Regions from separate parts of the Kitasatospora sp. NPDC057904 genome, predicted to be linked through region 1. Evidence: predicted binding sites of a transcription regulator. Region 1 holds the regulator's gene; each other region holds the start of a gene.
What was found. Region 1 encodes HrcA, which represses chaperone genes, less so after heat shock. Its sites were predicted from a motif close to TTNGCACTCNGNNNNNCNGAGTGCNAA; they were not measured.
Positions count from the first base shown of each region.

Region 2: a site for HrcA is predicted at 3,954-3,980, ahead of ACFVSN_RS32380 (FmdB family zinc ribbon protein). Genes of this name have one in related genera too.
Region 3: a site for HrcA is predicted at 2,231-2,257, ahead of groES (co-chaperone GroES). Genes of this name have one in related genera too.

Region 1 is NZ_JBHVOL010000009.1:314,189-324,457, forward strand. It holds gene dnaJ (molecular chaperone DnaJ) at 58-1,200, opposite strand; gene hrcA (heat-inducible transcriptional repressor HrcA) at 1,278-2,312, opposite strand; gene htpX (zinc metalloprotease HtpX) at 2,562-3,482, shown strand; gene ACFVSN_RS24295 (hypothetical protein) at 3,536-4,120, shown strand; gene ACFVSN_RS24300 (DUF3097 domain-containing protein) at 4,145-4,978, shown strand; gene ACFVSN_RS24305 (Uma2 family endonuclease) at 4,969-5,502, opposite strand; gene hemW (radical SAM family heme chaperone HemW) at 5,524-6,753, opposite strand; gene ACFVSN_RS24315 (AMP-dependent synthetase/ligase) at 6,812-8,734, opposite strand; gene ACFVSN_RS24320 (ABC transporter ATP-binding protein) at 9,081-10,269, shown strand, end outside.
Region 2 is NZ_JBHVOL010000016.1:105,741-116,009, forward strand. It holds gene ACFVSN_RS32355 (phosphatase PAP2 family protein) at 13-819, opposite strand; gene ACFVSN_RS32360 (sigma-70 family RNA polymerase sigma factor) at 1,211-2,182, shown strand; gene ACFVSN_RS32365 (hypothetical protein) at 2,363-2,617, shown strand; gene mscL (large conductance mechanosensitive channel protein MscL) at 2,669-3,088, opposite strand; gene ACFVSN_RS32375 (hypothetical protein) at 3,119-3,391, opposite strand; gene ACFVSN_RS32380 (FmdB family zinc ribbon protein) at 3,640-3,942, opposite strand; gene ACFVSN_RS32385 (MFS transporter) at 4,056-5,411, opposite strand; gene ACFVSN_RS32390 (potassium/proton antiporter) at 5,714-7,198, opposite strand; gene ACFVSN_RS32395 (penicillin acylase family protein) at 7,551-10,269, shown strand, end outside.
Region 3 is NZ_JBHVOL010000012.1:193,886-204,154, forward strand. It holds gene groL (chaperonin GroEL) at 32-1,666, opposite strand; gene groES (co-chaperone GroES) at 1,783-2,088, opposite strand; gene ACFVSN_RS28470 (methyltransferase domain-containing protein) at 2,367-3,533, shown strand; gene ACFVSN_RS28475 (polysaccharide deacetylase family protein) at 3,585-4,487, opposite strand; gene ACFVSN_RS28480 (hypothetical protein) at 4,562-4,822, opposite strand; gene tsaD (tRNA (adenosine(37)-N6)-threonylcarbamoyltransferase complex transferase subunit TsaD) at 4,819-5,925, opposite strand; gene rimI (ribosomal protein S18-alanine N-acetyltransferase) at 5,918-6,415, opposite strand; gene tsaB (tRNA (adenosine(37)-N6)-threonylcarbamoyltransferase complex dimerization subunit type 1 TsaB) at 6,439-7,095, opposite strand; gene ACFVSN_RS28500 (hypothetical protein) at 7,250-7,816, shown strand; gene ACFVSN_RS28505 (hypothetical protein) at 7,869-8,063, opposite strand; gene tsaE (tRNA (adenosine(37)-N6)-threonylcarbamoyltransferase complex ATPase subunit type 1 TsaE) at 8,193-8,687, opposite strand; gene ACFVSN_RS28515 (alpha/beta fold hydrolase) at 8,794-9,966, opposite strand; gene alr (alanine racemase) at 9,963-10,269, opposite strand, start outside.

The sequences.
Region 1 (10,269 bases):
GGGGACGGAACGCGAAAGGGGTGCCGGGGCGAGGCCCCGGCACCCCTCCGCGGACGGCTAGCGGCCGTTGAACGCGTCCTTCAGACGCGAGAACAGGCCCTGCTGGCCCGGCGCGAACTGGCCGGACGGGCGCTCCTCGCCGCGCAGCACCGCGAGACGGCGCAGCAGCTCCTCCTGCTCGGCGTCGAGCTTGGTGGGCGTCTGCACCTCGACGTGCACTATCAGGTCGCCCCGGCCGCCCCCGCGCAGGTGGGTGATGCCGCGGCCGTGCAGCGGGATCGACTGGCCGGACTGGGTGCCGGGCCGGATGTCGACCTCCTCCAGCCCGTCCAGGGTCTGCAGCGGCACCTGGGTGCCGAGCGAGGCGGCCGTCATCGGGATGGTGACGGTGCAGTGCAGGTCGTCCCCGCGCCGCTGGAAGACGGTGTGCGTGGTCTCGGCGATCTCGACGTACAGGTCGCCGGCCGGGCCGCCGCCGGGGCCGACCTCGCCCTCGCCGGCCAGCTGGATCCGGGTGCCGTTGTCGACACCGGCCGGGATCTTGACGGTCAGGGTGCGGCGGGCGCGGACCCGGCCGTCGCCGGCGCACTCCGGGCACGGGGTCGGCACGACGGTGCCGAAGCCCTGGCACTGCGGGCAGGGGCGGGAGGTCATGACCTGGCCCAGGAAGGACCGGGTGACCTGGGAGACCTCGCCCTTGCCGCGACACATGTCACAGGTCTGCGCGGAGGTGCCGGGCGCGGCGCCCTCCCCGCTGCACGTGGTGCAGGTGACGGCCGTGTCGACCTGGAGCTCCTTGGTGGTGCCGAACGCGGCCTCCTCCAGGGTGATCTCCAGCCGGATCATGGCGTCCTGCCCGCGGCGGGTGCGCGAGCGCGGGCCCCGCTGGCCGGCCGCGGCGCCGAAGAAGGCGTCCATGATGTCGGAGAAGCCGAAACCGGCCGCGCCGGCGCCGAAGCCGCCCGCGCCACCGCCGCCGCCCGGCGAGAGCGGGTCGCCGCCGAGGTCGTAGACCTGCCGCTTCTGCGGGTCGGAGAGCACCTCGTAGGCGGCGTTGATCTCCTTGAACCGCTCCTGCGTCTTCGGGTCCGGGTTGACGTCCGGGTGCAGTTCGCGTGCCAGGCGCCGGAACGCCTTCTTGATCTCGTCCTGCCCCGCATCCCGTCGGACGCCGAGTACCGCGTAGTAGTCCGTGGCCACCTAATGCTCCGCTTGTTCCGCCTGTAGTAGTGCTGCGACAGGGCACCACCGCTGGTCTGTCCAGCGGTGGCTGATTGCTACGACTCGGCCAGGATCTGACCCACGTACCGCGCCACCGCTCGCACCGCCCCCATTGTGCCCGGATAGTCCATCCGGGTCGGACCGATCACACCCAGTTTGGCCACGCTCTCGTCGCCCGAACCGTAGCCGACGGACACCACCGAGGTGGAATTCAGCCCCTCGTAGGCGTTCTCCCGGCCGATCCGGACCGTCATCGCCGCGTCCGTGGTCTCACCCAGGAGGCGGAGCAGGACGACCTGCTCCTCCAGGGCCTCCAGGACCGGCTGGATGGTGAGCGGGAAGTCGTGGCCGAAGCGGGTCAGGTTGGCCGTGCCGGCCAGCATGATCCGCTCCTCGTTCTGCTCGGCGAGCGCCTCGAACAGCGTCGCCAGGACCGTGGTGACGGTCGGCCGGTCGACCTGTTCGAACATCGCGGGCAGCTCCTCCAGCGCCGCCGGGACGTCCGGCAGGCGCTGGCCGACGGCCCGCGCGTTGATCCGGGCCCGCAGGTCCGACAAGGCCGTCTCGCCGACGGTGCCCGGGCAGTCCACCATCCGCTGCTCGACCCGGCCGGTGTTGGTGATCAGGACCAGCATCACCTTGGCCGGGGCGAGCGCGACGAGTTCGATGTGCCGCACGGTGGAGCGGCTCAGCGAGGGGTACTGCACGACGGCGACCTGCCGGGTGAGCTGGGCGAGCAGCCGCACGGTGCGTGCGACGGTGTCGTCCAGGTCGACCGCGCCCTCCAGGAAGTGCCGGATCGCGCGCCGCTCGGGCGCGCTCATCGGCTTGACCTCGGCGAGCCGGTCGACGAACAGCCGGTACCCCTTGTCGGTGGGGATGCGCCCGGCGCTGGTGTGCGGCTGGTGGATGTACCCCTCCTCCTCCAGCGCCGCCATGTCGTTGCGGACGGTGGCCGGGGAGACCCCGAGGTTGTGCCGCTCCACCAGGGCCTTCGAGCCGACCGGCTCCTCGGTGCCCACGTAGTCCTGGACGATCGCGCGCAGCACGGCGAGCTTGCGGTCGTCGAGCTGGCGGACCTCACCGGCCATGGGGCACGCACCTCCGTCTTCGCACGTTGTCCGTTGTGACGTATCGAGCTGATGCGGGCCTGGAAGGCCCGGGTTTGGCACTCTGAGCGCACGAGTGCCAGAACCCTACCTGCCAGTGTACGGCCCGGGTCCGACGGCAGGAACGGCGCAGCGGGGGTGATCCTGCCCGCAGTTCCCGGCGCGGGGGTGGTGCCCCGCGGCCGTCCGGGTGGCAGCATCGATAGCGGACGGCGAACGGAGGAGCAAGCGATGTCGAGCTCGGCCCAGCACACCCGATTCGCGCCCGACCGCGGCCTGACCGGCCGGATGGTCGGGACCATGTTCGTGATCGGGCTGTTGTACGTCGGATTCACCGGCCTGCTGATCGTGCTGCTGCGCGGCGCCTGGCCCCTGATCGTGCTGATCTCCGGCGGGCTGTTCGTGGCCCAGTTCTGGTTCAGCGACAAGATCACCGAACGGGCCATGGGCGCCCGCCCGGTGTCCCCCGAGCAGTACCCGCAGTTGCACGGCACCGTCGACCGGCTCTGCGCGCTCGCCGACATGCCCAAGCCCAGGGTGGCGGTCGCCGACAGCGACATGCCGAACGCCTTCGCCACCGGCCGCAACCCGCAGAACGCCGTCGTGTGCGTCACCACCGGCCTGCTGCGCCGGCTGGAGCCCGAGGAGCTGGAGGGCGTCCTCGCGCACGAGCTCTCGCACGTCGCCCACCGGGACGTCGCCGTGATGACGATCGCCGGGTTCCTCGGCGTCCTCGCCGGGGCGATGACCAGGATCGCCATGTACGGCGGGTTCATCGGCGGCGGGCGCAACAACAACGACCAGAACGCGGCGATCGCGGCGCTGATCATCCCGCTGGTGTCCATCGTCGTCTACGCGATCAGCTTCCTGCTCACGCGGCTGCTGTCGCGCTACCGCGAGCTCGCCGCCGACCGCGCCGCCGCCCAGCTCACCGGCCGGCCCAGCGCGCTCGCGTCGGCGCTCACCAAGGTCACCGGGCAGATCGCCGCGATCCCGTCCAAGGACCTGCGCCAGGCCCAGCCCTACAACGCCTTCTACTTCGCCCCGGCGCTGAGCGCCAAGGAGACGGCCTCCCAGCTGCTCTCCACCCACCCGACGCTGGAGAAGCGGCTGGAGCAGCTGGCGAAGATCTCCGCCCAGCTGGGCCGCTGAGCCCCGCCGACCCGCCGACCCGCCGACCCGCCGACCCGCCTGAAGGGACCGCCGTGGGAATCCTGGACGCCCTGTTCGGCCGCACCAAGCCCGTCAAGCCCGACCTCGACCAGCTGTTCGGCGTCCCCTCGGCCGCGCTCACCCTGGAGGCCGGCGCCGGGTTCCTGCCCACCGGGCTCGGCTCGGTGTGCTTCGCGGCCGTCGAGGGCGCCGCGTTCGTCCAGGTCGAGCAGCAGGTGCGGGCGCTGCTCGACGCCGACACCGAGCGCGGCGGCGTCCCGGTGGAGGCCTCCAAGGACGGCTACGGCTACTCGTGGCTGCTCGCCCGGCACACCGCGGAGGAACTGCCGGAGCTGGTGAACGACCTGCACGCGGTCAACAGCGAGCTGGAGGCGAACGGCTTCGGGCCGCAGCTGCTCTGCTCGCTGGTGGGCTTCCGGAACGGGGAGGGGCAGTCGCTGGCGCTGGTCTACCTGTACAAGCGCGGCACGTTCTACCCGTTCGCGCCGATGCCCGGCGGCGGGGAGCGGCGCAACAGCCCGCTGGAGCTGCAGATCAACGCGATGCTGGCGAACGACCTGCGGCTGGAGAAGGACCTCGGCCGCTGGTTCCCGGTGTGGGGCGCGCCCGGGCTCTGACGGGCCGTCCGTAGACTCGCCGGCATGCGCAGCCGCCAGTACGGACCCGACCTGACCCCGCCGTGGAAGAAGCAGGCACCCGCCCCGGAGGTGCCCGCCGAGCGGGACCTCGTGGTCGAGGAGGCGGCGACCGGCTTCTGCGGGGCGGTGGTGCGCTGCGAGAAGACGGCGGAGGGGTTCACCGTCACCCTGGAGGACCGTTTCGGCAAGCACCGGGTGTTCCCGATGGTGCCGCGCGGCTTCCTGCTGGAGGGCAGGGTCGTCACCCTGGTCCGGCCGTCCGGCCCGGCCCCCGTCCGCGCCCCGGCCCGCACCGCCTCCGGTTCGGTCGCCGTCCCCGGCGCCCGCGCCCGGGTGGCGCGCGAGTCCCGCATCTACGTCGAGGGCCGGCACGACGCCGAACTGGTCGAGCGGGTCTGGGGCGACGACCTGCGGATCGAGGGCGTCGTGGTCGAGTACCTGGAGGGCGTGGACGACCTGCCCGCGATCGTCGCCGACTTCGCCCCGGGCCCCGGCCGCCGCCTCGGCGTCCTGGTCGACCACCTGCTGCCGGGCACCAAGGAGCACCGCATCGCCGCCCGGGTCACCGGCGAGGACGTGCTGGTCGTCGGCCACCCCTACATCGACATCTGGCAGGCGGTGAAGCCGTCTTCGGTCGGCATCCCGGCCTGGCCGACGGTCCCCCGCGGCGAGGTGTGGAAGGAAGGCGTCTGCCGCCGCCTGGGCTGGCCCGTCGACACCCCGGCGGCGTGGAAGCACATCCTGTCGAAGGTGAACTCCTACAAGGACCTGGAGCCCGAACTCCTGGGCAGGGTGGAAGAGTTGATCGACTTCGCGACCCTCCCGGGTCAGGCGTAGGTCTGGAACTCCGAGGTGTCGAGCGTGACGCCCAGCAGATGCACCGGAATGGGCTCGCCGAACTTGGTGGTCCGCTCGGAGACGTAATCCGGCAGACCCGAGGCGCTCGCCCGGGTGGGTTCGGTGAGCAGCACACAGACGGCCTTGATCGGGTCGACGATCAGGTAGACGGGGATCGTGCCCTCGGCGTAGAGCTCGCGCTTGGTCCGGTAATCGCGGAGCGCACTGGTCTTCGAGACCACCTCCACCGTCGCCACCGGCACAGTCGCTTCGGCAGCCCCTCTCTCGAACACCACGAGATCCGGCTGCAATCGACTGCCACCACCACAGGAGACATCCTGCCTGGTCCAGCGATGCCACCTCTCGGCGGGGATCTGATGGATCAGGGACTCGACGATGAGATTGGTCGTCAGGTCGGAGCTCAAGGACAGCAAGATCTCCCCGAAGATGAGCTCGGCGCGAACACCTTCCGGGATCTCAAGGCTCTCCAGAACCCCCCACACTCGCGCACTTGGAGTAGTCACGCGAACACCCTAGAGGTCGGCTCAGTCCACCAGGTCACGCACGACCGCGTCCGCCAGGAGACGGCCCTGGAGGGTGAGGGTGGCGCGGCCCCCGGCGTAGGTGTCGGGGGCGAGGAGGCCGCTCGCGAGCGCCTCGGCGGCCGCCTCGCGGGCCGTGTCGGTGAGGAGCGTGAGCGGGATGCCCTCGGCGAGGCGCAGTTCGAGGAGGATGCGCTCGACGCGGCGGTCCTCGTCCGTCAGCACCTCGCGGGCCAGGGCGGGGGTGCGGCCTTCGGCCAGCGCCCGGGCGTAGGCGGCGGGGTGCTTGGCGTTCCACCAGCGGACGCCGCCGACGTGGCTGTGGGCGCCGGGGCCGGCGCCCCACCAGTCGGCGCCGGTCCAGTACAGCTCGTTGTGGCGGCAGCGGCCCTCGGGGGTGGTGGCCCAGTTGGAGACCTCGTACCAGTGGTAGCCGGCGGCGGCGAGCGCCCGCTCGGCGATCAGGTAGCGGTCGGCGTGGACGTCGTCGTCGATCATCGGGAGCTCGCCGCGCTTGACGCGGGCGGCGAGGCGGGTGCCCTCCTCGACGATCAGCGAGTAGGCGGACACGTGGTCGGGCCCGGCGCCGATGGCGGCGTCCAGGGAGGCCCGCCAGTCGTCGTCGGACTCGCCGGGGGTGCCGTAGATGAGGTCGAGGTTGACGTGCTCGAAGCCGGCCGCGCGGGCCTCGGCCACGCAGGCCTCGGGGCGGCCCGGGGTGTGGTGGCGGTCGAGCAGCTGCAGCACGTGCGGGCGGGCGCTCTGCATGCCGAAGGAGATCCGGTTGTAGCCGCCCTCGCGCAGCTCGGCGAGGTAGGCCGGGCCGACGGACTCCGGGTTGGCCTCGGTGGTCACCTCGGCGCCGTCGGCGAGCCCGAACTCGTCGCGGATCGCGGCGAGCATCCGCACCAGGTCGCGGGCGGGCAGCAGCGTCGGGGTGCCGCCGCCGAGGAAGACCGTCTCCACCGGGAGGTCCGTGTCGCCCAGGACGCGACGGGCGAGCCGGATCTCCGCGATCACGTTGTCGGCGTACGTCTCCTGCGAGGCGACCGCGCCCGAGGAGCGGAGCTCGGTGGCGGTGTACGTGTTGAAGTCGCAGTAGCCGCAGCGGCTGGCGCAGTACGGCACGTGCAGGTAGAAGCCGAACGGCCGGGTGCCGAGCCCGTCGAGGGCGTGCGCGGGCAGGGAACCGTCGGACGGCACCGGATCGCCGTCGGGGAGTGCGGAGGGCATGACCCCATTGTCCCGTACGGCCGGGGCGAACCCGCGGGCCGTACGGGACGGGGGCGGCTCAGGCCTCGTTGGCCCCCGCGTACATCGCGGTCACGGCGTCCGCGTAGGTCCGCTCGACCACCGGGCGCTTGATCTTCAGGCTCGGGGTGAGCTCGCCGTGCTCGATGTCGAGGTCGCGCGGCAGCAGGTGGAACTTCTTGATCGTCTGCCAGCGCTGGAGGTCGCCGTTGAGCTTCTTCACGAAGCCCTCGATCAGCTCGTGGACCTGCGGGTCGGCGGTCACCTCGGCGTAGGACTTGCCGGCCAGGCCGTGCTCGGCGGCCCACGGCATGATCACGGCCTCGTCCAGGCCGATCAGCGCGGTGCAGAAGTTGCGGCCGTTGCCGATCACCAGGATGTTGCTGACGAACGGGCACACCGCCTTGAACTTGCCCTCGACCTCGCTCGGCGCGACGTACTTGCCGCCGGAGGTCTTGAACAGGTCCTTCTTGCGGTCGGTGATCCGTAGGAAGCCGTCGGCGGTGAGCTCGCCGATGTCCTCGGTGTGGAACCAGCCGTCCGGCTCCAGCACCTCGGCGGTCTTCTCCGGCAGGTTGTGGTAGCCGCGCATGACGCCCGGGCCGCGCAGCAGGATCTCGCCGTCCTCGGCGATCCGCACCTCGGTGCCCGGCAGGGCGCGGCCGACCGTGCCGATCCGCACGTCCTCCTTGCGGTTGACGCAGGAGCCGGCGCTGGTCTCGCTCAGGCCGTAGCCCTCCAGGATCGGCACGCCGGCGCCGAGGAAGAAGTAGCCGATCTCGGGGGCCAGCGCCGCGCTGCCGGAGACCGCGCCGCGCAGGCGCCCGCCGAACGCGGCGCGGATCTTCGCGTACACCAGCTTGTCGGCGACCGCGTGCTGCGCCCGCAGGGCGAACGGCGCGCCGTCCACCCCGGTGGCGATCCGGTTCTCCTGGACGACCCGGGCGTACTCGCGGGCCACCCCGGCGGCCCAGCGGAAGATCTTGTACTTCGCGCCGCCCTCGGCCCGGGCCCGCCCGGCGATGCCGTTGTAGACCTTCTCGAAGATGCGCGGCGCGGACGCCATGACGGTCGGCCGGATGGCCGGCAGGTTGTGGATGATCCGGTCGACCCGGCCGTCCACCGCCATCACATGGCCGGTGGCGATCTGGCCCGAGATCAGCGTCTTGCCGAACACATGCGACAGCGGCAGCCACATGAACTGGACGTCGTCCGGGCCGAGCAGCCCGCTCGCCTCCTGGGCGCGCGCCTCGTACGCCCAGCAGTCGTGCACCAGGCGCACGCCCTTGGGGCGACCGGTGGTGCCCGAGGTGTAGATCAGGGTGGCCAGCTGCTCCTTGTCGAGCGCGGCGACGGCCTTCTCGACGGCGTCCGGGTGCTCCTCGAGGTACGCGGCGCCGCGCTCCTCCAGCTCGGCCAGGGTGATGAGGTCGAGCCCGGCCGTCTCGGGCGCCCCGGCGGGGGCGTCGAACAGGATGACGGTGCGCAGTTCGGGCAGTTCCCCGATCTGCTCGACGGCCTTGGCGAGCTGCGCGGCGTTCTCCGCGAACATCGCCCGGCAGCCGGAGTCGGAGAGGATGAAGGCCGTCTCGTCGGCGTTGGTGCTCGGGTAGACGGTCGTGGTGGCCGCGCCCGCGCACATGTTGCCGAGGTCGGCGACGATCCACTCCAGGCGGGTGGAGGAGGCCAGGGCGACCCGGTCCTCGGGCTGGATGCCGAGCGCCATCAGGCCGGCGGCCACCGCCTTGACCCGGGCCGCGGTCTGCGCCCAGGTGAGCGAACGCCACTGCTCGGCGCCGGGGGCGCTGTCCGCGGCCTGCTCGTCGACCGGGGCGGGGTAGCGGTAGGCCTCGGCGTTGGGGGTCGCGGCGACCCGCTCCAGGAACAGGTGGGCGACGGAGGCGGGACGCCCGGCGACGATGTCGGCGCTGCCGGAGTCGATCAGGGACTGCGCGGAACTCAACGAGGACCTCCGGGGGCGGGTGGCCGTCTGAGGGATTTGTCGCGGCTCCCGTGGGGGCGGTCGCCGGTCCCCCGTTACGCGTGCGGTACCGGCGAGTAACAAGGGGGCAATCAGCAGCCTAGGGGGAAACCGGTCATTCCGTAAGGGGGTCTACCCGCCAGGCACCCCGCCACCACCCCGGTGCCCCGCGGACGGCACCCGCGTGAACCCCGCAACCCGGCCCGCCCGGCGGTTCGGCAAAGGACTGGACAAACCTCATGTCCCGGCCGGGGGAATCGTCTGTACGAGTGCACGAAGGAACGAGAATTGGGATGCGAATCCACCCGTCGACGACAAGAGTGTGCAAGTGCTGATCAGACTGCTCAGGGCGTACCTGCGCCCGTACTCCCGACCGATCGCCCTGCTGGTCGTCCTCCAGCTCGTATCGACCCTCGCCGCGCTCTACCTGCCCACTCTCAACGCCGACATCATCGACAGCGGCGTCGTCAAGGGCGACACCGGCTACATCCTCAGGGTCGGCGCCGTCATGATCGGCGTCACCCTCGTCCAGGCCCTGTGCTCGATCGGCGCCGTCTACTACGGCGCGCACACCGCCATGGCCTTCGGACGCGACGTCCGCGCGGCCGTCTTCGACCGCGTCCAGAGCTTCTCCGCCCGCGAGGTCGGCCAGTTCGGCGCCCCCTCCCTGATCACCCGCACCACCAACGACGTCCAGCAGGTCCAGATGCTGGCCCTGATGAGCTTCACCCTCATGGTCGCCGCACCGATCATGTGCGTCGGCGGCATCATCATGGCCCTCAACCAGGACGTCCCGCTGTCCGGCCTGCTGCTCGCCGTCATCCCCCTCCTCGGCACCGTCGTCCTCCTGCTCGTCCGCGCGCTGCGCCCCAAGTTCCGCAGCATGCAGGAGAAGATCGACACGGTGAACCGCGTCCTGCGCGAGCAGATCACCGGCATCCGCGTCATCCGCGCCTTCGTCAAGGACGACCACGAGCAGGCCCGCTTCGGCGAGGCCAACGGCGACCTCACCGACGTCGCGCTCCAGGTCGGCCGGCTGATGTCGTTCATGTTCCCGGCCGTCATGCTCGTCGTGAACGTCTCCAGCGTCGCCGTCCTGTGGTTCGGCGCCCACCGCATCGACAGCGGCGGCATGGAGATCGGCGCCCTGACCGCGTTCCTCTCCTACCTCATGCAGATCCTCATGAGCGTCATGATGGCCACCTTCATGTTCATGATGGTGCCGCGCGCCGAGGTCTGCGCCGAACGCGTCCAGGAGGTCCTCGGCACCTCCTCCAGCGTCGTGCCGCCCGCCGCGCCCGTCACCGAGGTCCTGCGCCGCGGCAACCTCGAACTGCGCGACGTCGACTTCCGCTACCCCGGCGCCGAGGCCCCCGTGCTGCGCGGCATCGCCATCACCGCCCGCCCCGGCGAGACCACCGCCGTCATCGGCTCCACCGGCAGCGGCAAGTCCACCCTCCTCGGCCTCGTCCCCCGGCTCTTCGACGCCACCACCGGACAGGTCCTGCTCGACGGCG
Region 2 (10,269 bases), on a different contig from region 1:
CCTGGACGGCGGTCAGAGGGCGGCCCCGTCGGGGTGGTCGGCGCCGTCGGCCGGACGGTCGCCGCGGGCGGGCCGGAAGGAGGGCGCGATGACACGCTGAACCCTGGGCCTGGTCCGCCAGTTGACCCGCCGGATGTCGCGGGCCAGGGCGCCCGGGCGCCAGAGCTCGACCGCCGCGGTGACGGCGCCCAGTACGAAGCCGGCCGCCAGCCAGCCGGCCAGCACGTCGCTCGGCCAGTGCACGCCGAGCGCGATCCTGGTCCAGCCGACGGTCAGTACGGCCGCGGTCGCCACCGCGCAGGCGGCGATCCGCCCGGAGCGTCCGGCCCGGGGCCAGAACAGCCCGACCAGCACCGCGCAGGTGATCGCGGAGGCCATCGCGTGCCCGGAGGGGAAGGCCGGCCCGCCCGCGTGCGAGACCGGGTCGGTGAAGGACGGCCGCTGGCGGCCGAAGGCGAGCTTCAGCGCCCACTGGGCGCCCCACCCGACCAGGGCCTGCGCGACGGCCCACCCGGCGAGCACCCGGGCGCCGATCAGCCAGAGCCAGCAGGCCGCGATGGCCAGCAGGACACGCATCGTGACCGTGCCGCCGATGTCGGAGAGGGTCTGCACCGCGGCCGTCCAGGCCCGGTGCCCACGGGCGTAGGAGTGCGTCTCCGCGATCCAGCCGTGGTCGAACCGGTAGAGGGGTTGCCAGTGGCGGGTCACCAGGACGGCCAGCAGGCCGAACAGCAGGGCGCAGCCCACCGCCAGCGCCGTGCCCCGAAGGGCCCGGCGGTGACGCACAGTGGCGGCAGTCGCGCTGTTGGTCAGGTGCATGCCTGACACCTTCCCAGCGTCCTGTGCTGATCGGGCGCCCAGGTGATAGCGATTCCGCATCTTTTGTGCGGAGGATCTGCGTGCGCAGGGGTGCGGGAGCGGGTGGAGAGTGGGGCGTGCGGGAACGAGCGGGGCGCCCGGGGGGTTCTCCGGATATCCGCTCCGAAATGGTCGCGTCGCGCGCACCCGACGCGCCCGGCCGGTCACCCTGCGTTCAGAACCGGGGTGAAAACCGGCAGGATACTGCATCGCGGGGAAGAATCTGAGTAACTTGGGAATGTTGTCCGGAATCTGTTCGTTGGATCGTTACGTGTGAGCCCCCCGGGGCCCGCATTCTTGCCCTCTCGGGGCAGGCAGGCATTCCTCGGCAACACCAGCAAAGGGAGCAAGCATGGCCACCCGTGCCGTCGTTCGCGACAGGGCCGACCGGACTCGCGCGGCCCGCCCGACCAACCTTGAGGCCGACCGTGACCTGGTCGGCATGTACCTCGACGAGATCGCCAGGACGCCCCTGCTCGATGCCGCCGAGGAGGTCGAGCTCTCGCTGCGGATCGAGGCCGGTGTGTACGCCCAGCACCTGCTGGAGGAGGGCGGGCTCCCCGAGGGCGCCACGCGTGAGGAGCTGGAGGCGATAGCCGACGACGCCGAGCGCGCCAAGGACGTCTTCATCCGTTCCAACCTCCGGCTCGTGGTGGCGGTCGCCCGCCGGTACCCGCGCAGCGGCCTCCCGCTGCTGGACCTCATCCAGGAGGGCAACGCGGGCCTCGTGCGGGCCGTCGAGAAGTTCGACTACGCCAAGGGTTTCAAGTTCTCCACCTACGCGACCTGGTGGATCCGGCAGGCGATCACCCGCTCGATCGCCGACCAGTCCCGCACCATCCGGCTGCCCGTGCACCTGGTCGAGGAGCTGGGGCGGATCCGGCGGGTGCAGCGCGAGAAGTCCAAGGAGCTGGGCCGCGAGGCCGAGCCGGCCGAGATCGCGGCCGAGCTGGACACCACCGAGGCCCGGATCAAGGACGTGCTGGACTGGGCGCGCGACCCGGTCAGCCTGAACATGTCGGTCGACGACGAGGGCGAGACCCAGTTCGGCGACCTGGTCGAGGACACCGGGGCGACGTCCCCCGAGGACGCCGTGATGGTCATGCTCCGCCGCGAGGAGCTGGACGACCTGATCGGACGGCTGGACGACCGCACGGCCTCGATCATCCGCTCCCGCTACGGGATGGAGGACGGCCGCGAGCGCACCCTCACCGAGGTGGGCAAGCAGCACGGCCTCACCCGGGAGCGGATCCGGCAGATCGAGAAGCACGCGCTGGCCGAGCTGAAGAAGATCGCCGACCACGCCGGCTTCGAGGCGGCGTAAGGCGTAAGGCGTAAGGGGAGTTAGGGCGTACGGGGAAAGGGACGTGAGGGGATCGGGGAGCGGGGACCGAGCCCTGGACCGGGCCCGGGTGCGGAGCGCTCCGCACCCGGGCCCGCGGTCCGTCTCGGGCTCTTAGGCTGGAGGGGCAGGACGACCGGGTCGAGCAGCGGGGTGAACAGGGTGAGCGAGCAGGGACAGGGCCAGGCAGGTGGCCGGGCGCAGGAGCAGGAGGCGCCGGATCAGCCGGAGCAGGCCGCGCGGGAGCGCGAGGCGAAGGAGCAGGCGCGGGCGAAGGCGCGCCTCGTCTTCGGGGACCCGCTGGACCGGCACTCCCGGGACGACACCGACTCCGGCTGGGGCGACCGCCCCGGGGCCGGGAGCGGGCGGGGGCTGGACTGGTACCTGAGCCAGCGCCCGCCGCACCACGGCGACTGAGCGGGACGAGGAACGAGGGACGAGGGCAGGACGGGACGGGACGGGCCGCGCTCAGCGCAGCGGGGCGACCAGTGCGTCGCGGATCTCGGTGAGCAGCTGGACCTCCTTGGCCTCGGCCTCCGCCACCTCCTCGGCGAGGGACTTGCGCCGGGCGGCCATGCGGTTCATGGGAATGATCAGGACGAAGTAGACGACGGCGGCGGTGATCAGGAACTGGAGCACGGCGCTGAGCACCGAGCCCCAGAGGATGAGGATCCCGGACACGACCTCGCCGGTGGGGGCCACCTCGCAGGGCCCCTTGAGGCAGGAACTGTAGGACGCGAGGTCCTTCGTCCCGAATACACCGACGATCGGGTTGATGACGCCCTTGACGAAGGCGTTGACGATGTTGGTGAAGGCCGCGCCGATGACGACGGCGACGGCGAGCTCGACGACATTTCCACGCAGCAGGAATTCCTTGAAGCCCTTCATGCCGCCTCGAACGACGAAGTCGTCGGCCGGTTACGGGTGATCATCCGAAGCCCAGGATTGACAACCCGCCTGGCCCAGCGCGCCACCGGACGGCGGCGGCAGCCCGGCCCGTGCGGGCCCGAACGCGAGCGCCGCGGCCACCGCGAGCAGCACCAACGCCGGCACCCCGGCCCGCCGCCGGACGGCGCGCCACCAGCGGTGCCGTCCGCCGGCCCCGCGCCGGATCGGCCGGAAGCTCGGCACGGCCCGTCGGGGCGGAACGGCGGGTGCGGGCAGCGGGACGGCGTGGCTGAGGGCGTTCATCGGGAACCACCTCCGGGGTCGGTCGGTCTCTGGTGACCCCACGATGAGCGTCCGCCGCGAAAGCCGGAAGATGTTATCCGCAGCCTGTGGAAAACCCCGGCCCTGTGGACGATTCCGTACACCCGTACGAGCTGGCCGGGCCCGTGAACGTTGACGCGCCCGGCGATGAGGGAGCTGCCCCGAGAACGGCGGAAGGCCCGCCGCCACCGCGTGGAGCGGGGCAGCGGGCCTTCCGGTGCGTGCTGGGGTCAGCCGGCGGCCGGAGCCGGGGAGGACGAGCCCGAGGTGGACGACGCCGGGGTCGAGGACGACCCGGACGACGAGGACGTCGTCGACGAGCCCGACGACGAGGAGCTCACCGAGCTGCTCGACGAGGAGCGGCTGTCGGTCCGGTAGAAGCCCGAGCCCTTGAAGACCACGCCCACGGCCGAGAAGACCTTGCGCAGCTTCCCCTGGCAGTCGGGGCAGGTGGTCAGCGCGTCGTCGGTGAACTTCTGCACCGCCTCCAGGCCGTTGCCGCACTCGGTGCACTGGTACTGGTACGTGGGCACTTGTCTTCCTCCTGGCACTCGCGCCTGATGAGTGCTAACGATGGTCAATGATGCGGTATTCCGCTGGATGAGTCCAGCGACTCCGGTGTGACATGGGCCCGGTCGGGCCGCCGTCAGCCCTTGGCGGCGCCCACCAGCTGCGGCTCGGCGGCGGCCGGGACGGTGCCGGCGCCGGATCCGGCGACCACCGTGCTCGCCCCGCCCGACGGCGCCAGCAGGTGCCGCAGCGAGACCAGCGCGGCCAGGCCCAGCCCGGCGCCGACGGCCGGCACCAGGAACCCGGCCGACGGCCCGTGGCTGTCGATCAGCCCCCCGGCCACCATCGAGCCGACCGCCAGGCCGAGGCCGATGGCGCCGGTCAGCCAGGTGAAGGCCTCGGTCTTGGCGCCGTCCGCGACCAGCGTCTCGACCAGGGTGTAGCCGCTGATCAGGGTCGGCGCGATGGCGAGGCCGCAGACCAGTCCGGCGATCGAGAGGGTGACCAGGTTGGGCATCGCCCACAGCGTCGAGCAGCCCAGCACCAGCAGGGTGTAGCTGGTGATCATGCGCTGCTGCACCGCGCGCCGCCAGGCGATCACGCCGTAGAGCACGCCGGCCACCATCGAGCCGCCGGCGAAGATGCCGTACACGGTGCCGGCCGCGGCGTGCTGCCCGACCGAGTCGGCGAAGGCGTTGACCGAGACCTGCATGCCGCCGAACACGGCGCCGACGCCGAGGATGGCGCCGGCCAGCAGCCGGACGCCGGGCGAGGCGAGCGCGGAGACGCGCTGCGCCCCGGGCCGCGGCACGATCCGGGCCGGCGCGGTGCGGCGCTGGGCGGCGAAGGCCAGGCCGCCGACGAAGGTGAGCGCGGCCTCCGTGATCAGGCTCGCGGAGGGGCTGACCGAGGTGGCGATCTTGGCGGCCAGGATCGGGCCGACGACGAAGGTGAGCTCGTCCGTGACGGACTCGAACGCGAACGCGGTGCCGACCTTGGCGGCGGAGGAGGCGGAGGCGCCCTCGGCACCGAGCTTGGCCACCCAGCGGGCGCGGACCATCGCGCCGATCTGCGGCACGCTGGCCCCGGCCGGGACGGCGGCCAGGCACAGGCTCCAGGCCGGCGCGTGGCCGTTCGCGAGGACGATCAGCGCGGCGACCGAGGCGGCGTGCACGAAGACGGTCGGGACGAGGACGGTGGCCTGCCCGTACCGGTCGGCGAGCCGGCCGGTCTGCGGGCCGATCAGGGCCTGGGCGACGGCGGCGACCGCCGTGACGGTGCCGGCCGTGCCCCACGAGCCGCCGGTGCCCGTGACGAGCATCAGGATGCCCATGCCGAGCATGGCGTAGGGCAGCCGCGCGACGAACGCGGGTGCCAGGAACGTCCAGGCACCCGGGGTGCGCAGCAGCGCGCCGTACCCGACGCGCGCGGGTGCGGCGTCCGGGGCGGTGGGGGTGTTCGTGGCGTCGTCGACCGTTCGGCGGGCCGTCACGGTCGTCCTTCCTGCTGCCTGGTAGCGCGGCAAGGGCATGGGGTGGCCCCGACGGCGCCGAGAGTCGTCCTCTCGTGCGTCGACCGGGGTAGATACCGGGCCGCTCCGGCGTGGTTGCCGAGAGCCGGGCCGCAGCCGCCGAGCGGTCGCGCCAACTCTGCATCAGGCAGATGCTGGGTTGGTCAAAAAGCGGTGTTCTTCCACCATACAGTTACGCGCGTAGATAGCGCTAGGCCCCAACGGATCCAAGCCGGAACGGGCTTCCAGGCCCCGAAAGGCCCGGTACGCCACTACTGTACGGCTCACTTCCCGTACAGCCACCCCGCGAGCTTGCCGCCCTTGTCCACGGCCCGCAGCCGCTTCTCCGCCGCCTCGCCGACCTCGTCCGTCGTGACGACGAGCAGCTCGTCGCCGCCGCGCAGCACCGTCGCCCGGTCCGGCACGAAGGAGCTCCCCTCCCGGACGACCAGGGTGACCGCCGCCCCCTTGGGCAGCCGCAGCTCGCCGACCTCCACGCCGGACATCCGGGACTCGGGGGAGAGCGCGACGGACAGCAGGTGGCCGTGCAGCTTCTCCAGCGGCGCGGACTCGATGTCGAGGTCCTGGCCCATCGCGCCCTCGCCGATCTTCAGCTGCCTGGCCACCCAGGGCAGGGTCGGGCCCTGGAGCAGGGTGAAGACGACGACCAGGATGAAGACGATGTTGAAGACGTCCTCGGCCTTGTGCGCGCCCGAGACCACCGGGATGGTGGCGAGCACGATGGGCACCGCCCCGCGCAGCCCGGCCCAGCTCAGCAGGGCCTGCTCCTTGCCGGGCACCCGGAACGGCGTCAGCGTGAGCACCACCGACAGCGGCCGCGCGAGGAAGACCAGCACCCCGCCGATGACGAGCGCCGGGATCACCGCGTCGCCCATCGTCTCGGGCGTGCACAGCAGGCCGAGCAGGACGAACATCCCGATCTGCCCGATCCAGGCCAGGCCGTCCGCGAAGCCGCGCACCGCCGGGCCGTGCGGCAGCTTGGCGTTGCCGAGGATCACGGCGCTGATGTAGACGGCGAGGAAGCCGGAGCCGTGCAGCAGCGCGCCGCCCGCGTAGGCGAGCACGGTCAGCGCCATGACGGCGATCGGGTAGAGGCCGGAGGACGGCAGGGCGACGTGCTTGATCCCGAACGCGCCGAGCTTGCCGACCGCGAGGCCGATCACCGCGCCGATCGCGAGCTCGGCGGCGATCGTGCCGAGCAGGACGTACCAGGAGTCCAGCTCGCCGGTGGTGGCGAAGGCGACGACCAGGATGACGACGGGCGCGTCGTTGAATCCGGACTCGGCCTCCAGCAGGCCGGTGAGCCGGTGCGGCAGCGGGACCATCCGCAGGACGGAGAAGACGGCCGCGGCGTCGGTGGAGGAGACGATCGCGCCGAGCAGCATCGAGGTGCGCCAGTCCAGGCCGACCAGCCAGTGCGCGCCGGCGGCGGTGACGAACACGCTCACCCCGACGCCGACGGTGGCGAGCACGGTGGCCGCCGGCATCACCGGCTTGACCTCTCTCCAGCTGGTCTTCAGGCCGCCCTCGGCGAGGATCACCACGAGGGCCGCGTAGCCGATCACCTGGGTGAGCTCGGCGTTGTTGAAGGTGACGCCGATGCCGTTCTGGCCGAGGGCGATGCCGATCCCGAGGTAGATGAGGAGGCTGGGTAGCCCTGATCGGGTCGATATCCGCACGGCGACCACCGCGACCAGGAGGATCACGGAGAACTCGAGAAGCAGCTGGTTCAGGTGGTCGACGTTCACGCAGGGGCACCTCGTGCAGGCATGGGGGCGGGCGGGGTGTCTCTCGGTGGTGCTGGTGTCTCTCGGTGGTGCTGGTGGTGCTGGAGTCTCTCGGTGATGCAGGTGATGCGGGTAGTGCTGGTGGTACCGGGGTGAGCCGCGGACCCGTTAAGAAGCCGTCAATACTCCTCTTGCGGATCGTTACTCATTCTAACATTTTGCCATATCTTTAGTTGGGCTCCTCACACAGGCCCCGTTCCGGGCCGTCCCCGTGCACGCCGTCCCATGGACTCGGCCTAATGTGGTGCCCTGTCACGGCCGCAGGCCCTGGACACGCCCGCCCGCCCCGAAGTCGAGGACCGCAAGGACCCAGATGCCCCGCTCCAAGAAGTTCCGGCGCGCCCGTCTGATCGTGATCGTGCTGGTCGTGCTGCTGGTGGCCGGCGTCGGCTACGGCGGTTACCGGGGGGTCGCCGCGGTCCGCGCGTCCTTCCCGACGGTCGACGGCACCGTGAAGATCGCGGGCCTGAGCGCGCCGGTCGACGTCAAGCGCGACGCCAACGGCATCCCGCAGATCTACGCCGACACCTCCGAGGACCTCTACCGCGCCCAGGGCTACGTCCAGGCGCAGGACCGCTTCTGGGAGATGGACGTCCGTCGGCACATCACCGCCGGCCGCCTCTCCGAGATGTTCGGCGACTCCCAGGTCGACACCGACTCCTTCATCCGCACCATGGGCTGGCGCCAGGTGGCGCAGAAGGAGTTCGACACCAAGCTCTCGCCGGAGACCAAGAAGTACCTCCAGGCGTACTCGGACGGCGTCAACGCCTGGCTGGCCGAGCACCCGGGCGGGGAGAAGGCCTCGCTGGAGTACGCGATGCTCGGCGCCGTCAACAGCGGCTACAAGCCCGAGCAGTGGAGCCCGGTCGACTCGGTGGCCTGGCTCAAGGCGATGGCCTGGAACCTCTCCGGGAACCTCCAGGAGGAGATCGACCGCTCGCTGCTGTCCCAGGACTTCACCCCGGACAAGATCGCCGAGCTGTACCCGGACTACCCGTACGCCCGCAACGGCACGATCGTGAAGACCGGCACGGTCTCGGGCGACACCTACCGCCCGGCCGACGGCTCCACCGCGCCGGGCGCCGGCAACCCCGCGGCCCCCACCGCGCAGGGCGCGGCCACCACCAAGGCGCTCCTGCAGGGCCTCACCGACCGGGTCGACGCGATGCCGCAGCTGCTCGGCCGCCCGGGCCAGGGCATCGGTTCCAACTCCTGGGTGGTGGCCGGCTCGCACACCACGACCGGCCAGCCGCTGATGGCCAACGACCCGCACCTCGGCCCCGGCCTGCCCTCGGTCTGGTACCAGACGGGCCTGCACTGCCGCACCGTTTCGCCGACCTGCCAGTTCGACGTCACCGGCTTCACCTTCGCGGGCATGCCCGGCGTGGTGATCGGCCACAACAAGGACGTCGCCTGGGGCTTCACCAACCTGGGCGCCGACGTCACCGACCTGTACCTGGAGAAGGTCACCGGCCCGGACACCTACCAGGTGGACGGCAAGGACGTGAAGTTCGACCTCCGCAAGGAGACCATCAAGGTCGCCGGCGGCGAGGACCGCACCATCACCGTCCGCACCACCCAGACCGGCGCCCCGCTCATCTCCGACCAGAGCACCGAGCAGCAGAACGTCGGCAAGTACGCCCCGAACGGCAGCGCCGCCCCCGACCGCGGCACCGGCGGCTACGGCGTCGCCCTGCAGTGGACGGCGCTGAACCCCGGCAAGACGATGGACGCCGTCTTCGAGCTGGACAAGGCGAAGAACTGGGACGACTTCCGCAACGCCGCCAAGGACTTCGCCGTCCCCGCGCAGAACCTGATCTACGCCGACGCGAAGAACATCGGCTACCAGGCCCCGGGTGACATCCCGGTCCGCGGCAAGGGCGACGGCACGCTCCCGGCCCCGGGCTGGGATTCCGCCTACCAGTGGAAGGGCTCGATCCCCTTCGCGGCCCTGCCGTACAGCTTCAACCCGTCCGCCGGCTACATCGTCACCGCCAACCAGGCCGTGGTCGACCCGACGTACAAGTACGGCCTCACCAAGGACTGGGAGTACGGCACCCGGGCCAAGGAGATCACCGACCAGATCGACGGCCTGCTCAAGAACAACGGCAAGATCTCGCCGGACGACATGCAGACCCTGCAGCTGGACAACACCAGCGTCATGGCCAAGACCCTCGTCCCGCTGCTGCTCAAGCAGCAGATCGACGACCCGTACGTGCGCGAGGCCCAGGACCTCCTGAAGGACTGGAACTACCACCAGGACGCCGACTCGGCCGCCGCCGCGTACTACAACGCGGTCTGGCGCCAGCTGCTCACCCTCGCGTTCGGCCAGAAGTTCCCGGCCGACATCCGCGCCAAGGGCAACTGCCTGCTGGTCCGCCAGCAGGACGACCCGACCAAGCCGGACAGCTCCAGCAAGATCGTCACCGAGTGCGGCACCCGCGACCCGGACAAGGCCCAGCCCGACGGCGGCGACCGCTGGACCGAGGTCGTGCGCCAGCAGCTGAGCAAGCCCGACAGCACCTGGTGGACGTACATCGACTCGCAGCACAAGGAGCAGAAGGGCCTGGACAACCTGCTCCAGGAGGCGATGAAGAACGCCCGCCAGGAGCTGACCTCGCTGCTCAGCAAGGACGTCTCCAGCTGGAGCTGGGGCCGCCTGCACAAGCTGACGCTGCGCGAGCAGACCCTCGGCACCGACGACTCGTCGATCGCCTCCGGCGTCGTCCACAAGCTGCTCAACCGCGGCCCGTACCGCCTCTCCGGCAGCTCGGCGGCGGTCGACGCAGCGGGCTGGAACGCGGCGGCCGGCTACCAGGTGGACTGGATCCCGTCGATGCGCATGGTCGTCGACCTGAGCGACTTCGACTCCTCGCGCTGGGTCAACGTCGGCGGCGCCTCCGGCCACGCCTTCCACGAGAACTACAACGACCAGACCGACCTCTGGCTCAAGGGCAAGCTGCTGACCTGGGCCTACACGCCGGACGCGGTCGAGAAGGCGACCAAGCACAAACTGGTCCTGACCAACGGCT
Region 3 (10,269 bases), on a different contig from region 1:
CGGACCGGGCCTCCGGTCCACTTCAGGGGCCTCAGTGCGAGTGGCCGTGACCGCCGTGCGAGTGGCCGTGACCGGCGTCGGCGGCCTCCTCCTTCTTCTCCACCACGAGGGTCTCGGTGGTGAGCAGCAGGGAGGCGATCGAGGCGGCGTTCTCCAGGGCGGAGCGGGTGACCTTGACCGGGTCGATGACGCCGGCCTTCACCAGGTCGCCGTACTCGCCGGTGGCGGCGTTGTAGCCCTGGCCGGCCTCCAGCTCGGCGACCTTGGAGGTGATGACGTAGCCCTCCAGGCCGGCGTTCTGGGCGATCCAGCGCAGCGGCTCGTGCAGCGCCTTGCGGACCACGGCGACACCGGTGGCCTCGTCGCCCGACAGGCCCAGGCCGCCGTCCAGCACCTTGGCGGCGTGGACCAGGGAGGCGCCACCGCCGGCGACGATGCCCTCCTCGACCGCGGCGCGGGTCGCCGAGATGGCGTCCTCCAGGCGGTGCTTGCGCTCCTTCAGCTCCACCTCGGTGGCGGCGCCGACCTTGATGACGCAGACGCCGCCGGCCAGCTTGGCCAGGCGCTCCTGCAGCTTCTCGCGGTCCCAGTCGGAGTCGGTGCCGGCGATCTCGCCCTTGATCTGGGCGACGCGGCCGGCCACGGCCTCGGCGTCGCCGGCGCCCTCGACGATGGTGGTCTCGTCCTTGGTGATGGTCACGCGGCGGGCGCTGCCCAGCACGTCCAGACCGGCCTGGTCGAGCTTGAGGCCGACCTCCTCGGAGATCACGGTGCCGCCGGTCAGGGTGGCCAGGTCGCCGAGGATCGCCTTGCGGCGGTCGCCGAAGCCCGGGGCCTTGACGGCGACGGCGTTGAAGATGCCGCGGATCTTGTTCAGCACCAGGGTCGACAGCGCCTCGCCGTCGACGTCCTCGGCGATGATCAGCAGCGGCTTCGAGGCACCGCCCTGCAGGATCTTCTCCAGCAGCGGCAGGAGCTCCTGGATCGAGGAGATCTTGCCCTGGTGGATCAGGATGTACGGGTCCTCCAGGACCGCCTCCTGCCGCTCCGCGTCGGTGACGAAGTACGGCGACAGGTAGCCCTTGTCGAACTGCATGCCCTCGGTGAACTCGAGCTCGACGCCGAAGGTGTTCGACTCCTCGACGGTGATGACACCGTCCTTGCCGACCTTGTCGATCGCCTCGGCGATCAGCTCGCCGACCTGGGTGTCCTGGGCGGAGAGGGACGCGACGGCGGCGACGTCGTCCTTGCCCTCGATCTCGCGGGCCACCGAGAGCAGGTGCTCGGAGACGGCGGCGACGGCCTTGTCGATGCCCTTCTTCAGGGCGGCCGGGCCGGCACCGGCGGCGACGTTGCGCAGACCCTCGTTGACCAGGGCCTGGGCCAGCACGGTGGCGGTGGTGGTGCCGTCGCCCGCGACGTCGTTGGTCTTGGTGGCGACCTCCTTGACGAGCTGAGCGCCAAGGTTCTCGTACGGGTCGTCCAGCTCGACCTCACGGGCGATGGTGACACCGTCGTTGGTGATGGTCGGGGCGCCGAACTTCTTGTCGATGACGACGTTGCGGCCCTTGGGGCCGATGGTCACCTTGACGGTGTCGGCCAGCTTGTTGACACCGCGCTCCAGCGAGCGGCGGGCGTCCTCGTCGAACTGCAGGATCTTCGCCATGTTCCCTATTCCCTCGGGGCTGCGGCCGGCCCACCGGCCGCCGAACTACGTGAACCAACAACCACGCCCCGGGCCCCTGTCACTTGGGACACGGATCCGGGGCGGGTCGGAACGACTTACTTCTCGATGATGGCGAGAACGTCGCGGGCGGAGAGGACGAGGTACTCCTCGCCCTGGTACTTCACCTCGGTGCCGCCGTACTTCGAGTACAGGACGATGTCACCGACGGCGACGTCGAGCGGCAGACGCTGGCCGTCCTCGAAGCGGCCCGGGCCGACGGCCAGGACGACACCCTCCTGGGGCTTCTCCTTGGCGGTGTCCGGGATAACCAGGCCGGAGGCCGTGGTGGTCTCGGCGTCGAGCGGCTGGACCACGATGCGGTCCTCGAGCGGCTTGATGGCAACCTTGCTGCTGGTGGTCACGTCCGAGCTCCCCTTCGGAGATTACGGGGTTTTCTAACGGGTAAGGGGCGAACCTGCGCACCTGCCGTCGCGGGGGTCAGGCACGCGTCTTCGCGTTAGCACTCCCCAGGTGGAGAGTGCCAAGGACGACCATAGGCCCGTGTTAGCACTCAGTCAACCAGAGTGCCAACGACGCGCCCCGCCGTCCCGGCCCGCGGACGCGCGGCCGCCGTCCCGCGCGGCCCTGCACGACCGCCCGGGACCGGCCACCACACCGCCCGACCGGCGAGAATGGCCCCGTGGACACCGAGAACCTCCAGCCGCTGCTGACCCCCGAGGGACAGGACCTGCTCGCCGCGCTGCGCGAGTTCACGCCCGAGGAGGAGCTCGCGCTGGCCACCCGGCTGCGGCGCGAGCACCCGGCCGACCTGGTGTCGGCGGCGTTCGGGCAGGCGCGGCTGCGCCAGCGCGCCCGCGCGAAGTTCGGGGCGGACGCCGACCTGATGTACTTCACGCCCAACGGCGTCGAGCAGTCCACCCGGCGCAGCGTCGCCGAGTGGCGCGCACAGCGCTTCGCCGGGCTCGGGGTGCGGCGGCTGGCCGACCTGTGCTGCGGGATCGGCGGGGACGTCCTGGCGCTGGCCCGGGCCGGGATCGAGGTGCTGGCCGTCGACCGGGACCCGGCCGCCTGCGCGGCCACCGCCGCCAACGCCGCCGCGCTGGGCCTCGCCGACCTGGTCGAGGTGCGCTGCGCGGACGTCGCCGACGTGGACGTCACCGGCTACGACGCGGTGTTCACCGACCCGGCGCGACGGACGGCGCGCGGCCGGGTGTTCGACCCGGAGGCGTACGCCCCGCCGCTCTCGTGGGCCGTCGAGGCCGGCCGCCGGACCCCGATCGGCGCGCTGAAGGTCGCGCCGGGCATCCCGCACGAGGCCGTCCCCGAGGACGCCGAGGCCGAGTGGGTCTCCGACCACGGGGACGTGAAGGAGGCGGTGCTCTGGTTCGGCACCAAGGCCGCCCACCCGCACCGCGCGACGCTCCTGCCGCACGCCGCGAGCCTCACCGGCGGCGATCTGCCCGACCCGGCGGCCGGGCCGGTCGGCCGGTACCTGTACGAGCCGGACGGCGCCGTGATCCGCGCCCACCTGGTGGCCGAGGTGGCCGAGCAGGTGGGCGGACGGCTGATCGACCCGAAGATCGCCTACCTGACCTCGGACGAGCTGGTCCCGACGCCGTACGCGCACGCCTTCGAGCTGACCGACGTGCTGCCCTTCCACATCAAGAAGCTGAAGGCCCTGCTGCGCGAACGCGGGGTCGGCACCGTGGTGATCAAGAAGCGCGGGATGGCGATCACCCCGGAGGAGCTGCGCCGCCAGCTCAAGCCCTCCGGGCCGAACTCCGTCACGGTGATCCTCAGCCGCACCGACAACGGCCCGCTGATGATGCTCGGTCAGCCGGTCTGATCGGCCGCGCCTGACGGACGGAGCGGCTGACCGGACGGACGGACCGGACGGCTACGCCGGCGGCTGGATGTAGTCGTCCAGCCGGGCCACCGAGAAGCCCTGCTCCTGGATCCGGGCCAGCAGCTCGCCGAACATCTGGGTCATCGTGGCGCCCTTGAGCTCCTTCGGCCCGCGGAAGTGGGCCAGGATGATGTCGCCGGGCTTCAGCTTCTTGTCCGCCGCCTGGTACTGCATGTCGTGGATCTGCATGGACTCGCGCCACAGCACGACCGCCCGCGGACCGCACTCCTGCACCGAGGTGTTGAGCGTCGGCGTGTTGGCACCGTCCCCGAACGGCGGGCGGAACAGCAGCGGCGCGGTGCCGTACTGCTGGGTGAGCGCGCTCTGGTCGTCGCAGATCTCGGACTTCTGCTTGTCCGGCGTGAGCTTGCTCATCACCGGGTGGGTGACGGTGTGGTTCTGGATGTGGTTGCCGAGCGCCTGGAGTGGCTTGAAGTAGCCGTAGTCGTTCTTGACGATGTCCTTGGTCAGGAACATCGTGATCGGCACCTTGAGGTCGGTCAGCATCTCGACGAACTTCGGGTCCTTCTCGGCACCGTCGTCGATGGTGATGAAGACGACCTTGTCGCTCGTCTTCACGTCGCTGAACACCGGTACGGTGCCGGTCCGTTCGAGCTTGACGGGCTTGTCGGCGGGCGGCGCGGGGGCCGGGGCCAGCGGCTTGAGGTTCCACTTCGCCCACGCGGCGTCGCCCGCGGCCTGCGCCGCCGCGGGCGTGGTCGCCGCGGCGGTCGGCGCGGCGCCGCCGGCGGGCTGGCCCCCGGCCGGGGCCGCGCTCGTGGGTGCCGGGGCGGCGGCGCCGTCCCCGTTGCCGCCGCACCCGGTGGCGAGGGCCAGCAGGGCCAGCGCCCCCGCCGCGTACGCCTTGGTCCTGTTCCGGCCGTCCTGCTTCACCGCACGCGCTCCTGGTCCGTCCGCCGTTTCTCAGCTAGCACGGTAGTGGCCCGGCGCGCGGTTCCCGTACCGGCCTACTCGACGTGCTCGCTGGTGAAGGACCAGCGGTGCACCGGACGGCCGAGCAGCTCGGCCGGCGGCTCGGCGACGGGCACCGGCTCGCCGCTCCACCAGGCGATCAGCAGCACCCGCTCACCGGGGGCGCCGAACAGTTCGAGGCGCTCCAGGCCCGCCGAGCCGCGCAGCGCCGGGATCGCCGTCTCCCGTGCCCAGGAGGCGAGTTCGGCCCCGCGGCCGTCGGCGGCGCGGGCCTCCCACATCATGGCGACGGTCACGCCGCACCGCCGCCGAGGGCCTCGTACGCCTGGCCGTGGACGTCGCCGTGGTGGTGGTCCACGCCCGGGACGTGGACGTCGGTGACGGGCAGCGAGGAGTCCGCCGACAGGTCGAAGGCGGACGGCGCGCGGTCGCGCCACACCATCTCGGAGCCCAGCGCGGCCACCATCGCGCCGTTGTCGGTGCACAGGCCCGGGCGCGGCACCCGCAGCTTGATCCCGGCCCGGTCACAGCGCTGCTGGGCCATCTCGCGCAGCCGCGAGTTGGCCGCGACCCCGCCGCCGATCATCAGGTGGTCGACGCCGTTGTCCTTGCACGCCCTGACGGCCTTGCGGGTGAGCACGTCGGTGACCGCCTCCTGGAAGGACGCCGCCACGTCGGCGATCGGCACCTCCTCGCCGGCCCGGCGCTTGGCCTCCACCCAGCGGGCGACGGCGGTCTTCAGGCCGGAGAACGAGAAGTCGTACGCGGGGTCGTTCTTGCCGCTCAGCCCGCGCGGGAAGCCGATGGCCTTGGGGTCGCCCTCGCGGGCCGTGCGGTCGACGATCGGGCCGCCGGGGAAGCCCAGGCCGAGCACCCGGGCCACCTTGTCGAAGGCCTCGCCGGCCGCGTCGTCGATGGTCGCGCCGAGCGGGCGGACGTCGGTCGTGATGTCCTCGCTGAGCAGCAGCGAGGAGTGCCCGCCGGAGACCAGCAGCGCCATGGTCGGCGAGGGCAGCCGGCCGTGCTCCAGCTGGTCGACGCAGATGTGCGAGGCGAGGTGGTTGACCCCGTACAGCGGCTTGTCGAGCGCCCAGGCGTACGCCTTCGCGGCGCTGACGCCGACCAGCAGCGCGCCGGCCAGGCCGGGGCCCGCCGTCACGGCGATGCCGTCCAGGTCGCTCGCCTTGACCCCGGCGGTGTCCAGGGCGCGCTGGATGGTCGGGACCATCGCCTCCAGGTGGGCCCGGCTGGCGATCTCCGGGACGACGCCGCCGAAGCGGGCGTGGTCGTTGACGCTGGAGGCGACCGCGTCGGCCAGCAGCGTGGTGCCGCGCACGATGCCGACGCCGGTCTCGTCGCAGGAGGTCTCGATGCCGAGGACGAGCGGTTCGTCAGCCATGGCGGGTGTCCTCAATGTCCTTCGGGTCGGTGCTGTCGGTGCTGTCGGTGCTGGGGTGGTCGAGGCGCATCACCAGCGCGTCGACGTTGGCGGGCTGGTAGTAGCCGCGCCGGATGCCCACCGGCTGGAAGCCGTGGCGCTCGTACAGCCGCTGGGCGCGCGGGTTGTCCACCCGCACCTCCAGCAGCAGTTCGGCGCAGCCCCGCCGGGCGGACTCCCGGATCAGGTCGGTGAGCAGCGCCGCGCCGAGGCCGGCGCCCTGGTGGCGTTCGTCGACGGCGATGGTCTGGACGTCGCCCTCGCCGGCGATCGCCATCAGTCCGGCGTAGCCGACGATCGTGCCGTCCGCGGCGGTGGCGACGGTGTAGTGGCGGGTGCCGCCGGGGTGGGTCTCGGCCAGCTCGGACCAGTACATCCCGTGGGACCAGGCGTCCTCGGGGAAGAGCCGCAGCTCCAGTTCCATCACCGGCTCGATGTCCCACCAGCGCATCGGGCGCAGGGTGGTGCCGTGGTTCACGCCGGGAGCACCGCCTTGTAGCCGGCCGGCACCTGGGCGTCCGGGCGGCGCAGGTACAGCGGCACGTTCGGCAGCAGCTCGCGCCCGGCGGCCAGCTCGGCGGCGGCGAAGCCGGCCAGGGCGCCGGCCGAGACGTGCTCGGGGCCGTGCGCGCCCGGGAAGGCGTCGGGGTAGAGCAGCGCGCCGGCGCCGACCGAACGCGGCTGCGGCGACAGCTCGGCCGGGCGGTCCACGCCGGGGCCCTCGGTGCGGCGGCCGTCGGCGTCGTAGGAGGCCCAGTAGACCTCCTTGCGGCGCGCGTCGGTGGCCACCGTGAACGGCTGCCCGGCCAGGCCCTCGGCGCGCGCCTGGAACGCGATCGCGTCCAGGGTGCAGACGCCGTGCACCGGCAGGCCCAGCGCGTGGCCGAGCGCGGCGGCGGTCACGAGGCCGACCCGCAGGCCGGTGTACGGGCCGGGGCCGACGCCGACGGCGATGCCGGTGAGCTGCTGCTTGTCGACGCCGGCCGTCCGCAGCACCCGGTCGATGGCGGGCAGGAGCAGTTCGCCGTGGCGCCGGGCGTCGACCTGGTCGGTCTCGGCGAGGACGGCCGTGCCGTCGTGGACGGCGGCGGTGACGGCGGGGGTAGCGGTGTCGAACGCGAGCAGCAGCACGGGTCAAGGTTAGACCGACGTTGGGCCGACCGGCCGATCGATACGGCGTACCACTGCGGAACACACGTCCGAGCCGCTGCGGAGCGGCCCGCAGGACCTGGCACGATTAGGGCGGTACGTACAGCGGACGGCGGCGGGAGCGGCAGTGGCGAAGATGGGTCCTGGAGTGGTGGTCACGGGGCTGACCCTGGGAGCCCTGGCGGTCGTGAGCCTGCTGGCCTTCCAGGCGAACGGCGCCCAGGACCGCGCGGGCGCCGCGCGGCCGACCGCCACCGCGACGGCCGGCGGCCCGGCCACCTCGGCGGCGCCGAGCACGACCCCGACCCCGACGGCACCGACGCTGCCGGCCTCCTCGGGCACCGGCACGCGGGTCGTCTACTCGGTCTCCGGCCACTACGTGTGGCTGATCGAGCCGAAGAAGAACCCGCAGGTGGTCGCGGCGTTCCCGGTCACCCCGGGCACGGTCGAGCCGACCCCCGGCGCGTACCCGGTGTACAGCCGCACGGCCACCACCACCGGGACGGACGGCAAGCAGATCGAGCACGTGGTGCGCTTCGCGCAGCAGAACGGCGTGGTCTTCGGCTTCAGCGCGGCCGTGGACGGCGCGACGCCGACCGCCGACCCCAAGACCAAGACCGGCGGCATCCGCAGCTCCCGCCAGGACGGTCAGCTGCTGTGGGACTTCGCCCCGAAGGACACCAAGGTGGTCGTGGTCGCCTGAGGCGTGCCCGTCCGACTCGTGGTCACCCGGCGCGCGCGTCCGACCAGGGCCGTCAGGCCGCGCGGGGCGTGTCCGTCCCGGCGTCGTCGGCCCGGCGCGGCGCCGGTTCGGGCGGGGTGGACACCGCCTCGGCCGCGGCGCACGCGGCCAGCAGCGCCCGCATCGGCTCCCCCGGAGCGCGACGGGCGGACTCTCCGGCCCCGGTGGTGCGCACGGCGCGCTCCGGGGCGGGGGTGGTGCTCGACATGGCGCCTCCCTAGTTAGGCAGACCTAACCGCAGCACCCATCCCATCACGCCCGGCGCCCCCCTCGCAACACTTTCCCGACAGCCTGTCGGCAAACGGACGGCGAAGCCTCCGCACGGTCCGACGGGCCGTCACGCCAGCTTCGCCAGCTCGACGTCCTCCCAGCGCGCCCCGATGCCGGTCAGCAGCACGCGGCGCGGGTCGTGGTCCTCGCCCGCGGTGTCGCCGATCGCCCGCTCGATCCGCACCTCCAGGCGGTCCTCGGACAGCCGCTCGACCTTGCCCTCGCCCCACTCGACCACCACCACCGACTCCGGCAGCGACACGTCGAGGTCGAGGTCCTCCATCTCGTCCAGGTCGCCGCCCAGCCGGTACGCGTCCACGTGCACCAGGGCCGGACCGCCCACGAGCGACGGGTGCACCCGGGCGATCACGAAGGTCGGCGAGGTCACCGCGCCGCGCACCTGCAGGCCCTCCCCCAGGCCCCTGGTCAGCGTGGTCTTCCCCGCGCCCAGCTCACCCGAAAGGAGCACCAGGTCCCCCGGCCTCAGCAGCGCGGCCAGCTCCCGGCCGAGCCGGCCCATCCGCTCCGGGGTGGGGACGGTGAGAGTGGCGTGCGAGCCCATGCGCGTGTCTTGCCCTTCGGTCCGTACCGGGCGCGCCGACCACCGGCCGCCCCCGCTACCGTGCCACATCCGCGGCCGGGCGCGCGCCGCGGTCCCCGGCCGTCCCTCAGACCGGATCGAGGACGGACGGCGGCGGCTCGGCGGCCCCGCCGAACGCCGCGGCCCGCCTGAGCAGCGCGGCCAGGTGGTGGTCCACCAGCTCCGGGCGCTCCAGCATCACCAGGTGGCCGGCGCCCTCGACGATCACCAGCTCGGCGCCGGGCAGTTGCTCGGCCATCGCCTCGCTGTGCGCGGGCGGCGTCAGGAGGTCCTTGGTGCCGGCCAGCACCAGCGCCGGCAGGCCGCGCAGGGCCGCCAGCGCGGCGGTCTTCTCGTGCGCGCCGAACACCGGGTAGAACTCGGCGACGACGTCGATCGGCGTGGCGTCCAGCAGCTGCTCGGCGAAGCGCACCACGCCCGGGTCGACGTCCTTCGAACCGAAGGAGAACTTCCGGTAGAACACGGCCGCGACGTCCGAGCCGAACCGGCGGGTCGCCTCCACCAGCTCCACCTGACGGCCCAGCAGCTTGACCACCCCGGGCGCGACCCGCTTGAACAGCTTCGCGCCCGCCGACGGCAGGCCCAGGCTGACCTGGTCCCAGTTCCCCGCCAGCGTGCCCACCAGCGCCACGCCGGCCACGCGCTCGCGGAACAGCTCCGGGTGCTGGTCGGCCAGCGCCATCACCGTCATGCCGCCCATCGAGTGGCCGACCAGCACCAGCGGCCCGGTCGGCGCGACGGCGTCGATCACCGCCTTGAGGTCCCCGCCCAGCTGGTCGATGCTCGCGGGCTCCCCGGCCAGGTAGGAGCGGGAGCGCTCCGAACGGCCGTGGCTGCGCTGGTCCCAGAAGACCAGCCGCAGGCCGTCGAGCAGCGCGGCCCGCTGGAAGTGCCAGCTGTCCTGGTTCAGGCAGTAGCCGTGGCTGAAGACCACGGTCAGCGGCCCGGCGGCACCGCCCGCGTCGTCCCAGCCGGTGCCGTCCAGCTCGACGTACAGCTCGGTGCCGTCCGGTGCGGCCACCGTCCGCGGGCGCCCGCGCAGCGAACCGTACGGCGCACCGGCGTCCAGCTCGGCCCGGGCCCGGCGGCGGGTCGCCCGGCCGACCGTCAGCCGTTCGATCGCCACGCCGGCCGCGGCCCCCGCCGCCAGCACGCCGACCGAGATCCCGATCACGCCCGCCCGGCTCACCCCGGACGCCGCCTTCGCGACCGCCCCGGCCGGGCCGTCGGACTCCGTCATGCGCGGACCGTGCCGTCCAGGTGGCGCCGCGGCACCCGGGCGCCGATCCGGGTCACGATCTCGTACGCGATGGTGCCGCAGGCCCGGGCCCAGTCCTCCGCGGTCGGCTCGCCGCGCTCACCGCTGCCGAACAGCAGCACCTCGTCGCCGACCCGAGGGGTGTCCCCGCCGAGGTCCACGACGAACTGGTCCATCGCCACCCGGCCCGCCACCGTGCGCCACTTGCCGCCGATCTGCACCGGCCCGGTGCCGCTCGCGTGCCGCGGGACGCCGTCGCCGTAGCCCACCGGGACGAGCCCCAGC